One region of the Streptococcus halichoeri genome, then DNA from elsewhere that is predicted to be linked to it. Evidence: predicted binding sites of a transcription regulator. Region 1 holds the regulator's gene; each other region holds the start of a gene.
What was found. Region 1 encodes Rex, which represses fermentation and respiration genes when NADH is low (regulators of the CRP and FNR family bind a similar motif). Its sites were predicted from a motif close to TTGTGAANTANTTCACAA; they were not measured.
Positions count from the first base shown of each region.

Region 2: the regulator Rex is predicted to act here: its motif matches at 1,518-1,535, upstream of pflB (formate C-acetyltransferase).
Region 3: the regulator Rex is predicted to act here: its motif matches at 2,009-2,026, upstream of K5J94_RS04005 (class II fructose-bisphosphate aldolase).

Region 1 covers NZ_CP081502.1:1,401,931-1,406,185, reverse strand. The annotation lists gene K5J94_RS06710 (ribose-phosphate diphosphokinase) at 1-132, shown strand, start outside; gene K5J94_RS06705 (cysteine desulfurase family protein) at 138-1,253, shown strand; gene K5J94_RS06700 (DUF1831 domain-containing protein) at 1,264-1,614, shown strand; gene K5J94_RS06695 (redox-sensing transcriptional repressor Rex) at 1,971-2,609, shown strand; gene radC (RadC family protein) at 2,811-3,491, opposite strand; gene K5J94_RS06685 (AI-2E family transporter) at 3,602-4,255, opposite strand, start outside.
Region 2 covers NZ_CP081502.1:712,806-717,060, reverse strand. The annotation lists gene K5J94_RS03555 (hypothetical protein) at 1-274, shown strand, start outside; gene dinB (DNA polymerase IV) at 364-1,458, opposite strand; gene pflB (formate C-acetyltransferase) at 1,672-3,996, shown strand; gene K5J94_RS03540 (GNAT family N-acetyltransferase) at 4,056-4,255, shown strand, end outside.
Region 3 covers NZ_CP081502.1:823,134-827,388, forward strand. The annotation lists gene lrgA (antiholin-like murein hydrolase modulator LrgA) at 1-57, shown strand, start outside; gene lrgB (antiholin-like protein LrgB) at 72-779, shown strand; gene K5J94_RS03995 (alpha/beta hydrolase) at 839-1,765, shown strand; tRNA gene K5J94_RS04000 (tRNA-Leu) at 1,820-1,905, shown strand; gene K5J94_RS04005 (class II fructose-bisphosphate aldolase) at 2,069-2,950, shown strand; gene K5J94_RS04010 (GntR family transcriptional regulator) at 3,384-4,130, opposite strand.

The DNA of each region.
Region 1 (4,255 bases):
AGAACACTTAATCGGACTCCTAATAATACCACTTATATCACTGCCAGCCAGCTGATTGCGGATGCGATTATCCGCATCCACGAACGTAAGCCCCTTAGTCCCCTCTTTTCTTTCACACCCGAAGAAAGTTAATAAATATGATTTACCTTGACAATGCTGCAACCACCCCTATGACTGAATCTGTTATCACTGCGATTAATAATTATATGATGTCATCTTTTGGTAATCCCTCAAGTATTCATTCTTATGGTCGAAAGGCTCATAAATTACTACGAGAGGCTAGACAAACCATTGCTGATTTATTAGGCGTTGCCTCACGTGATCTGATCTTTACAGCTGGTGGAACCGAAAGTGATAATGCAGCAATCAAAGGCTATGCTTTAGCCCACCAAAAACAAGGGCGTCATTTAATTACGACAAGTATTGAACACCATGCTGTTTTGCATACCATGGCCTATCTAGAAGAGCAGTTTGGATTTGACATAACTTATCTAGAGCCTCAAAAGGGCACCATTTCGGTACAGCAAGTTGAGGAAGCACTACGCCCAGACACCATTTTAGTATCAATGATGGCCGCAAACAATGAAACTGGTGATTTATTACCTATTTATGAAGTAGGTCAGCTGCTCAAAAACCACCAAGCTGTGTTTCACGTTGATGCTGTTCAAATCATTGGAAAAGCAAAAATCAATTTAGCAGACAGTGGTATTGACATGCTTTCAGCCTCCGCTCATAAATTTCATGGACCAAAAGGTGTTGGTTTTCTATACAGCCATCATCTAATCTGGGATCCCTTATTGCATGGCGGTGATCAAGAAGAAAAACGGCGTTCCGGTACTGAAAACATGATTGGCATTATTGGCATGGCCCAAGCTTTACAAGATGCCTACCGCCAAATGGAACAAAACTGGGAAAAAGTCACAGCCCTAAACAGCCTTCTCTTAGATCAGCTGGCTGGACTTCCCTATTATGTTAATGGTTCAGATAAACGTCTTCCACACGTTCTTAATTTAGGATTCAAAGGATTAGTGAATGGCACCATTCTCACTCAGCTTGATTTAGCTGGTATCGCTATCTCAACAGGATCAGCCTGCACCGCGGGCACAGTTGATCCAAGTCATGTATTAGCTGCTCTTTACGGTCCTGACTCGAATCGTTTACGAGAATCTATTCGTATTAGTTTTTCCGATCTGAACACCACAAAGGAAGTACAGATCTTAGCACATGAATTAAAAAAAATAGTGAAAGGTTAATCCGTTTCTCATGGCATTTGAAAAAGAAATCGCTTTAAAAGATTGTCGTTACAGCTATAAGCTTAATCCTTCGGTAAAAAAATACACCCTCCGAGATAATACGTTTATCCAAAATAAAATTGGGAATTACGAACTCACCCGACTCTTAGAAGAAATACCTAATTCTGGTGAGGGTTTCCCCCTTAAAATTACAATCAACAAAGAGTTGAACGGCTTCAAATTGGCTATTACTGATCAGAGCGGCTTGCGCTTGGTTAATATTTTTAAAGCAGAGCAACACCATATCCTACAAGATAAATTCTATTTTTTGATGGATAGTTTAGTAGAACGTCAGATTTTTACGAAACACCCTCAAGTGTAATGACATTTCTTAAAAAATTTATCCCACTCCTTATGACTATGTAACAAGGATTGAAAGTTTTCTCATTGCTACTGCTTTTGTCATCTAAACTTGACCAAAGCAGGGCAAAATACTAAGTCTAACAGTGATACTATTTCTTACTCAAAATAGTTATTTCAAGATAGTTAGTATAGGGTAGTGAGTTTTTAAACGTTATCAGAGGGCACTTACTTGTGACCAATAGTTTTGGACTATTGGTTTTTTTGTTGCTGGGTGTTTTTCCAGTAAAAATTGTCTAGCTGTTGCATCTTTCACAAACTTTTTGATACAATAGTGCTAGATAATGACTGAATAATGAACAAAAAGGAGCTAACAAGGTGGTTATTGATAAATCTATACCCAAGGCAACGGCTAAGCGCTTGTCTTTATATTACCGTATTTTTAAACGTTTTCATGCTGATCAAGTTGAAAAAGCGAGTTCAAAACAAATTGCAGATGCTATGGGCATTGATTCTGCTACGGTACGCCGTGATTTTTCCTATTTTGGGGAATTGGGGCGCCGAGGATTTGGTTATGACGTGACCAAATTAATGAACTTCTTTGCCGATCTTTTAAATGATCATTCCACAACCAATGTATTACTTGTGGGTTGTGGTAACATCGGTCGAGCTCTTTTACGCTACCGTTTTCATGATCGCAATAAAATGCAAATCGTGATGGGATTTGATCTAGAAAGTAATCCTCTAGTTGGAACAAAAACAGATGATGGTATTCCGATTTATGCTATCACAAGTGTCGACACACACATTCAAGAATCCGGAATTGAAACTGCCATTTTAACAGTTCCAAGTACCGAAGCACAAGATGTAGCTGATCAATTGGTCCAAGCTGGCATCAAAGGAATTCTTAGCTTCTCGCCAGTTCATCTTAATGTTCCAAAAGATGTGATTGTACAATATGTGGATTTAACCAGTGAACTGCAAACACTGCTGTACTTTATGCATCAAAATCGTTAATCAAACAATTGATTTACTCCACCAGTCAGGGAAATAACAGGAAATTCGAAAAAAAGTACCTAAAGCAATACGTCACGTGACTGGTGCTAGGTAAGTTCATTCTACTCCTGTTTTTTGTGTGACTGGTTTTTTTGTAAGCTTAAGAGTGTCATAAAAGCTGCCGCAGGTGCTCTTCCCTATTTTATGACACTATGGCTTTTCCTATAAAATATCCGTTTTTTCACGAAAGCTATAATAAGAAGTTCGTGAAACAATAATATGATCTAAACAGGTAATTCCTAGATGTTCACATGATTGTCTTATTCTTTGAGTGAACTGCCAATCATTTTCACTGGGTTCGGTAACACCAGATGGATGGTTATGCACAATAATGATGCTTGTAGCCATATTTCTGCAGGCATAATGCAAAATTTCTCGAGGCTCTGCAATTGAACGCCGGACACTGCCAATAAAAATGGTTTTTTCTTCAATAATGCGATTTTGGGTATCTAAATAAATGGCTACCAAATGTTCCTGACGCTTATCACCAAGTACAAACATCATTTTTTGGGCGACTTGATAACTAGATAGAAGTTGATTTTGGTCTTTATCAACTGATTGCTGGATTCGTAAGCCTAATTCAATCATCGCTTTAATTTCAATTGCTTTGACCTTTCCCAGACCAGATAAATTTTGTAATTCCTGCAATGAACGATTTTTAAAATCAGCCAAACTATCTAGTTCAGATAAGAGATAGGCTGACAATTCCATAACATGCTTGTTTTTTTTCCCAGTTCTAAGAAAAATGGCTAATAATTCTTGATTGCTTAAACTCTCCGAGCCAAATTGCAGTAATTTTTCCCTAGGTAATAAAGAATTCGTTCCTTGTTTTATTGAATACATTGAAATACCTCCACTTATTCATTCGAAATTGCTCAATAAAAAAGGAAGCAAAGCCGATGTTATCCTATCGGTTTTGCTTCCTTTTTGTTGTAGTCCTGCTGACATCTGAATTAGTTGGTGTGACTGTTCTTTTTCTGCTGATGCCTATAAACAGTATAGTCCTTGATCAATTGGTAAAAAGTGGCAGCTAAAGGCACGGCTAACAAAATGCCTAATATTCCTCCCAGGGCTCCGCCTAGTGTAACGGCTAAGAGTACCCACATACCTGGTAATCCGATTGATCCGCCGACAACCTTTGGATAAATGAGATTCCCCTCAAACTGTTGTAAGACAACAAGAAAAACCACAAATAGACAAGCATCTGAGACGGACTGTGTGGCAATGAGGACAAAGCCAACAACCAAGCCAATATAAGCACCAATTACCGGAATAAGGGCGGTAAAAGCAACCAATACTCCCACTGTTGCTGCATAGGGAAATTGAAAAATTAGCATGCCAAGCGCTGTTAAACTCCCCAAAATCATTGCTTCAATGGTTTGCCCAACAAAGAAATGGTAAAAGCGATGATGCAGAATCAACCGAACATTATTAAAAGTTTTGGCGTGTCTGCCTAAATACGTATCCACCAATAGCTTACCCTGCAAGCCTAATTTTTCCTTACTTGCTAAGACATAGATGGAAAAAATTAAGCTAATGAAGAGATTTAAAATGGTCGCTGCAATCGTTGACATAGAGGTTAACAGATTAGTCAAAACACCAAGAAG
Region 2 (4,255 bases), 690 kb from region 1:
TGTGTCCTTGGCCTTGATGATTGCCATTATTGTTTTTGCGGCTCGCAACCTATCACGTCTCAAGAAAAATAGTGAGCTCATTTACCTGCCCTATTACCTTGGTTTTGGCCTGGTAGCTATTAATCTTATTTCAACGCTGGCTTCTGGACAAGCATTTAAACCAGCAGCTTTGATTGGCTATCTCATCCAATTGGCCTTTGTCGCGCTCTATTATTTTTCTTACAGCAAAGCCAAGACTCTAAATCATAAACCAGAACAAGCCTCAGAAGCTTAATCCTAAAAGAGCTGCCTTAGAAAAAGGACAGCTCTTCTTCAATCTTAGCTCTAAGACTAAAGGATACCTACGTTTGTCGGGTATCCTTTTTATAATTCCAATCGGATTGCTTCTATCGCCTCTTCGAGATTAGTGATGGTCACCCCGAGCAAACGGATACCTTTTTTAGTTTCATCAAGGCTTTGGTAAATGGCTTGCGCGACTTGTTCAATTTTATCTGTGTCTTGGGTGCTCTCTTCTAGTGTTATGCGCTTGGTTAGCGTGGAAAAATCACCATAGCGAACCTTTAGGACAATCGTCTTTCCCCGCTTATGCTGCTCTTTTAAGACTGCTGCAACCTTATTGGCATTTTTGCTGATCTCTAAGGCAATATCAGCATCAGCATACAAAAGCTTACCATAGGTCCGCTCACTACCGATTGACTTTCGAATCCGATTGGGCTTGACCTGAGCGTAACTGATGCCTCGCGCCTTTCGATAAAGATCAAAGCCAAAACGCCCAAAGCGATCTATTAGTGTTGTCTCAGGAATTGCAAGTAAATCCTTACCCGTATAAACACCCATTTCATGCAATTTTGCCACTGATTTTTGCCCGACTCCATGAAACTTTTCAATGGGGAGCTTACTTAGAAAGGGCAGAGCATCTTCTGGTAAAATCAGGGTCAAGCCATGTGGTTTATCATAATCACTAGCTAATTTGGCCAGAAATTTATTATAGGAAACGCCGGCTGAACAGGTCAAGCCAAGTTCCTCCCAAATCGCCACCTGAATCAGCTTTGCTATTTTAATAGCTGATTTTAGCCCTAGTTTATTCTCAGTAACATCCAAGTAAGCTTCATCAATGGATACAGGCTCCACCAGATCAGTATAGCGTTTGAAAATCGCTCTTACTTGCAAACCTACAGCGCGGTACTTGTCATAATTCCCGGAAATAAAGGTAGCCTGCGGACAACGTTCAAAGGCTTCTTTTGAGCTCATAGCAGAGTGAATGCCATATTTTCGAGCTTCATAATTGCAGGTTGACACGACCCCGCGCCCGCCGCTTTCACGTGGATCACGACCGATAATCAAGGGATGCCCTTTTAAGGCTGGCTGATCGCGTTCTTCAACAGAGGCAAAAAAGGCATCCATATCAATATGGATAATCTTGCGTGATGTGTCATTTAATAATGGAAATACTAACATACCAGCCTCCCTCTCTCTATTATTATACCCTTTTAACACAGCATGGCCAAGAAAGGATCTTATGATACAGTTCACATCTGTTTTAAAAGTCTGTAATATAAAAGAATCTCATGCTTGTCAAGAAATATGCTTGGGAAAACGCTTTACCTGTGATACACTATAGGTGTAATGACAACAGATGGTCTTGTTACCACCAATATAAGGAGAGAGATTATGGCAACTGTAAAAACAAACACAGATGTTTTTGAGAAAGCTTGGGAAGGCTTCAAGGGTACTGACTGGAAAGAAAGAGCTAGCGTTTCACGCTTTGTGCAAGCTAACTACACCCCTTATGATGGCGATGAAAGTTTCCTTGCCGGTCCTACACAACGTTCCTTAAACATCAAAAAAATTATCGAAGATACTAAAGCCCAATATGAAGCCAGCCGCTTCCCTTATGATACACGGCCAACTTCTATTGCTGACATCCCAGCAGGCTACATTGACAAAGAAAATGAGCTAATCTACGGTATCCAAAATGATGAACTGTTCAAATTGAACTTCATGCCAAAAGGTGGGATCCGGATGGCAGAAACAACACTTAAAGAAAATGGTTATGAGCCAGACCAAGATGTGCACGAAATCTTCACCAAATATGTAACCACTGTTAATGATGGTATTTTCCGTGCCTACACCTCAAATATTCGTCGTGCTCGCCACGCTCATACGGTAACCGGTCTACCAGATGCTTACTCGCGGGGCCGTATTATTGGTGTATATGCGCGTCTTGCCCTTTACGGTGCAGACTACTTGATGCAAGAAAAGGTCAACGACTGGAATGCGATTACTGAAATTGATGAAGAATCCATTCGCTTGCGTGAAGAAATCAACCTCCAATACCAAGCTCTTGGTGAAGTCGCAAAACTTGGTGATTTATATGGCTTTGACGTACGTAGACCAGCTGAAAACGTCAAAGAAGCTATCCAATGGGTCAACATTGCCTTTATGGCTGTTTGTCGCGTGATTAATGGCGCTGCAACTTCCCTTGGTCGGGTGCCAATCGTCCTTGATATCTTCGCTGAACGTGACCTTGCCCGCGGCACCTTCACAGAATCAGAAATCCAAGAATTTGTTGATGATTTCGTCCTTAAATTACGGACAGTGAAATTTGCACGGACCAAAGCTTATGATGAACTCTACTCTGGTGACCCAACCTTTATCACCACTTCTATGGCTGGTATGGGAAATGATGGCCGCCACCGTGTTACCAAGATGGACTACCGTTTCTTAAACACCCTTGATAACATTGGTAACGCACCAGAACCAAACTTAACCGTCCTTTGGACTGATAAATTACCATATGCCTTCCGCCGTTATTGTATGACTATGAGTCACAAACACTCTTCTATCCAGTACGAAGGGGTAACCACAATGGCTAAAGACGGCTATGGCGAAATGTCTTGTATTTCATGTTGTGTGTCACCACTTGATCCTGAAAACGAAGAACAACGCCACAACATTCAATACTTTGGTGCTCGGGTAAATGTGCTTAAGGCTCTACTTACAGGTCTTAATGGGGGTTATGACGATGTTCATAAAGACTATAAAGTCTTTGATATTGAACCTGTCACTGATGAGATTCTTGATTTTGACACTGTTAAAGCTAACTTTGAAAAATCGCTTGATTGGTTGACTGATACTTATGTAGATGCCTTAAATATCATTCACTATATGACTGATAAATACAACTACGAAGCTGTCCAAATGGCCTTTTTGCCATCACAACAACGAGCAAACATGGGCTTTGGTATCTGTGGTTTTGCAAACACTGTTGATACCCTCTCAGCGATTAAATACGCTACTGTTAAACCAATCCGTGATGAAGATGGCTATATCTATGACTACGAAACCACAGGTGACTTCCCTCGGTGGGGTGAAGATGACCCTCGTTCAAATGAATTGGCTGAATGGTTAATCGAAGCTTACACGAATCGTCTTCGTAGCCACAAACTCTACAAGAATGCTGAAGCAACCGTTTCACTGCTTACCATTACTTCTAATGTCGCTTATTCTAAACAAACTGGTAACTCACCTGTTCACAAAGGTGTCTTCCTTAACGAAGATGGTACAACCAACTTATCTAAACTTGAATTCTTCTCACCAGGGGCAAACCCTTCCAACAAGGCACGTGGTGGTTGGTTACAAAACCTCAATTCCCTTGCTAGTCTTGACTTTGGCTATGCTGCAGATGGTATTTCCTTAACCACCCAAGTTTCTCCTCGTGCTTTAGGTAAAACCTTTGATGAACAAGTAGATAACTTGGTAACAATCCTTGATGGTTACTTTGAAAATGGTGGTCAACACGTCAACCTCAATGTCATGGACCTTAAAGATGTTTATGACAAGATCATGAACGGCGAAGACGTTATCGTACGTATCTCTGGTTACTGTGTCAACACTAAATACCTCACTCCTGAACAAAAAACCGAATTAACACACCGCGTCTTCCACGAAGTCCTTTCTATGGATGATAGCGCACAAGCTCTTACAGGTAAATAACATCTTAGGAGGCTGTGGACATTTGTCCCAGCCTCTACCTTTTCCTTTAATATTAAAATATGAAAGTTAAACAAACACGTAATACACTGGCACCAGTCTATCTTGATGCCCTGCGCCTGCGCCAGCAAGTTTTCGTCAAAGAACAAGGCGTTCCCCTAGCACTAGAAATCGATGACCAAGAAGCGCTCTGTCTGCATTTTGTCCTCTACGATGATCTAGATCAACCACTAGCAACCTGCCGGATTCTCCCAGATCCAGA
Region 3 (4,255 bases), 580 kb from region 1:
CACCAGCATTATGGAAGATCAAAAAAAGCAGCCCATCAACATGTTTATGCTAAATAGTAAGGAGAAAGATAATGTCAGCCTTTATGGAATTATTAAAAACCACACCGATGTTTGGTGTCCTCCTGTCAATTGGAACCTTTTATCTCGGTCAAATTTTATTTAAGAAAACAAATGGCTTCTTCTTATTTGCACCCTTATTTGTGGCGATGGTGCTTGGTATTTTGACTCTAAAGGCCACTGGCCTAAGCTTTGCTACTTACAACAAAGGCGGGCAAATTATTAGCTTCTTTTTAGAACCTGCTACGATCTGCTTTGCAATTCCCCTTTACCGTAAACGCGAGGTTTTAAAAAAATACTGGGTGCATATCTTAGGCGGTATTGCACTAGGTAGTATTGTAGCCGTCTATGGTATTTATCTGATTGCTAGTCTCCTTCAGTTAGGCAAGGTTATCACTGCTTCGATGCTGCCTCAAGCTGCCACTACAGCAATAGCTATGCCGACTTCTAAGGCCTTGGGTGGCTCACCAGAATTAACTTCTTTAGCATGTATTTTAAATGGTGTCATCATCTATGCGCTAGCCAAACCTTTTATTCGCTGGTTTAAGATTGACGACCCGATTGCCCGTGGCCTAGCCTTAGGAACTGCCGGACATGCCCTTGGCGTTTCAGCAGCAAAAGATTTTGGCCAAGTGGAAGAATCCATGGGGTCAATTGCCTTAGTTATTGTTGGGGTTATTGTTACCGTAGTGGTGCCGATTATGAGTAGTGCACTCTTATAAAAAAACAAAGGAGAGGTAAAGCCTTTCCTTTTTGCGAAAAATAAGGTAAACTAGTTAGTATGAAAATAGTTCGATTATCAAAGTACTTAGGCCTTCTTTTACTCGCCTTAACCCTTGTCAGTGTGGGCGCTAGCTTTTATTTTTTTCACGTCGCCCAAGTAAGAGCAGAAAAAAGCTTTATTGACAATGGCAAACGCAAGCCCTCTGATCCCTTGTATGCCTCAGAACAGGCTTTTGATCGCTTAACCGTTCAAAAGAAAACGATGACGCGCGCCAACATCAAACAGGTGGCTTGGTACCTGCCTGCCGCAAAACCATCAGATAAGACGGCAATAGTGGTTCATGGCTTCGCCAATAGCAAAGCCAATATGAAGCCTTATGCCATGTTGTTTCACAACCTAGGCTATAATGTTCTGATGCCGGATAATCAAGCCCATGGGGAAAGCCAAGGGCAGATTATTGGTTATGGCTGGCAAGATCGCCTCAACCTGATCAAATGGACCCAGATCCTTCTTGCGGAAAATCCAAAGACTGATATGACCTGGTTTGGTTTATCAATGGGCGCAGCAACCGTCATGATGGCCAGTGGTGAAGAGGTGCCTCATCAGGTTTCTAGCATCATTGAAGATTGTGGCTATAGCAGTGTTTGGGCAGAGTTGAAATACCAAGCAAAAGCCATGTATAACCTCTCTGCTTTTCCTATTCTCTATCAAGTTTCAGCTCTATCTAAGTTAAAAGCCGGTTTTTCTTACCAAGAAGCCAGCGCCATCAAGCAGCTGCAAAAAAATAAACGCCCTGTTCTGTTTATTCATGGTGACCAGGATAAGTTTGTACCAACCGCGATGGTCTATGACAATTACCATGCCACCAAAGGCCCTAAAGCTCTGTATCTGGTTAAGGGTGCCAAGCATGCTCAATCCTATAAGACCAATCCTTCTGCCTATGAAGAACAGATTGCAAGATTTTTACAGAAATATCACCAATAACTCTTGACAAGTCCCCCTGCTACTTGCTATAATATTTTATGTTGCTACTGAGTAGCGGGGATGGCGGAATTGGCAGACGCGCAGGACTAAGGATCCTGTGATCGCTTTAGATCGTGTGGGTTCAAGTCCCACTCTCCGCATCAGTGATGAGCCTAAGGGCTCATTTTTTTTGCTCTCAAAGCTACCGACTAAAGCAGTTGGAAAACGCTTTATCATAGCCAAGGGCTAGAATTTTTTCCTTAATTGTGCTAGAATGAACAATGTAAACGGGAATAACCCGAAAAATAAGAGGAGGCCTAATAAATGGCAATCGTTTCAGCAGAAAAATTTGTTCAAGCAGCTCGTGAAAACGGCTACGCTGTGGGTGGATTTAACACAAATAACTTAGAATGGACGCAAGCTATCTTACGTGCGGCAGAAGCTAAAAAAGCTCCAATTCTTATCCAAACATCAATGGGTGCTGCGAAATACATGGGTGGTTACAAAGTCTGTAAAGTGTTGATTGAATCATTAGTGGAATCAATGGGCATTACAGTTCCTGTAGCTATTCACCTTGACCATGGACACTACGATGACGCTTTAGAATGTATCGAAGTTGGTTACACTTCAGTTATGTTTGATGGTTCTCATCTTCCACTTGAAGAAAACCTTGAAAAAGCACGCCAAGTTGTTGAAAAAGCACATGCTAAAGGTATTTCTGTCGAAGCTGAAGTGGGTACCATCGGTGGCGAAGAAGACGGAATCATCGGTGCTGGTGAACTTGCACCAATCGAAGACGCTAAAGCAATGGTAGCAGCAGGTGTTGACTTCTTGGCTGCTGGTATTGGTAACATCCACGGTCCATACCCAGCAAACTGGGAAGGTCTTAACCTTGAACACTTAGAAAAACTAACTGCTGCTGTGCCAGGCTTCCCAATCGTTTTACACGGTGGATCAGGAATTCCTGATGATCAAATCCAAGCAGCTATCAAACTTGGTGTGGCTAAAGTTAACGTTAACACAGAATGCCAAATCGCGTTCTCTAACGCAACACGCGAATTTGCTCGTAACTATGACGCAAACGAAGCAGAGTACGATGGTAAGAAATTATTTGACCCACGTAAATTCTTGGCACCAGGTGTTAAAGCTATCCAAGAAGCTGTTGAAGAACGTATCAATGTCTTTGGTTCAGCAAACAAAGCTTAAGCAAACTGCTCAATAATTAAAAAGTAAGGTTTAACGTTTTGTTAAGCCTTTTTATGGTGCCTAAACATAGGCAGCCGCTTTATCTTATCCCTCTTTTTTGTAGCAGACAATTAGCTTTGTAGCAAAAAAGACGCAGAACCTCCCACTGCGGCCTGTTTGTTTCTTTTGCGCTTTTATACGACACTTGCTTTGCACCTAATCCCAGGCAATAATCACAATAGTAGGAGCTGGGCTGGTCAGCTTGGCCGCCTGCCCAGGCTTGCTCCTCAAACACCAAAAAATGACCACAGCAAACCGCTCAGTCATTGTTAAAAAATCGTTGCTATCAGTCACAAACTTCTGCCAGAAACTAACTTACTTCAGCATTCTTAAGCTCAGTCATTGTTAGATTCGCCCAATGAGACCGAGCCGCTTGCTACGTCAGTCAGCTAGCCTAAGGCATGGATTGTGATTGGATAAAAAGTTCAAATTGGTTCAGAGGTAGATAATGCTTGTTGCAAACTAGTAATTGTTCTTGCTGGTAGATATTTTCTTGAATGAGGATAAACTGCTCATCCTCAGATAAAATGTACTTGGTTGCCGAAAAATTCCCTGCGCGGGTGTAATCAAAGAGGCTCTGGGAAAAATCAGCGACCTCCCTTTGATAAATCTGCTGCTCCAGAAAATCTAGCAGTTGATCAGGCTTGTTGAGAGAAATATGGTATTTTGAGATGACTTCGATTGGAATAAAGGAAAGGGTATAAGCACGTGGCCCATCCTCAGTGTGATACCAACGGTCAGAAATAACGACAACAGGTGTTTCTTGCTTGAGTGAAGCAAGGATAGCATCGGCAGGGACTTCAATGCGAAATTCCAATTCGACCTCTTTAATCTCTGCTGTTAGACAAGCTTTGATCGGGTGTTGTCTATTTTCATAGCCGATTTTAGACAAATTGTCAGGAATTTCTCGAATAAAATTTCCCTTTCCACGTTTGTTAATCACTAGATGGTCCTCTTGTAGTAGGGCTAAGGATTTACGAAGAGTAGCCCGACTAACGTTTAATTGCTCAGCTAATTCTGGCTCAGAAGGTAACTGCATTCCGGGAGAATAGGTGCCATCTTGGATCATCTTAAAAATCTTATTGTAGACCTGGACATGTTTTAGTTTTTTTAGTTTATGATTTAAGGCATTATTAGGCATGGGGCTCTCCTGTCTATTAGTTAGTTTAATGGAATGGTTTCAAAAAAGCAAGCAAAAAAATTAACCGCTTTCTTTTTTATAAAAGCGTTTACAAATTCCAACATGTATGTTATTATACAAGTGCA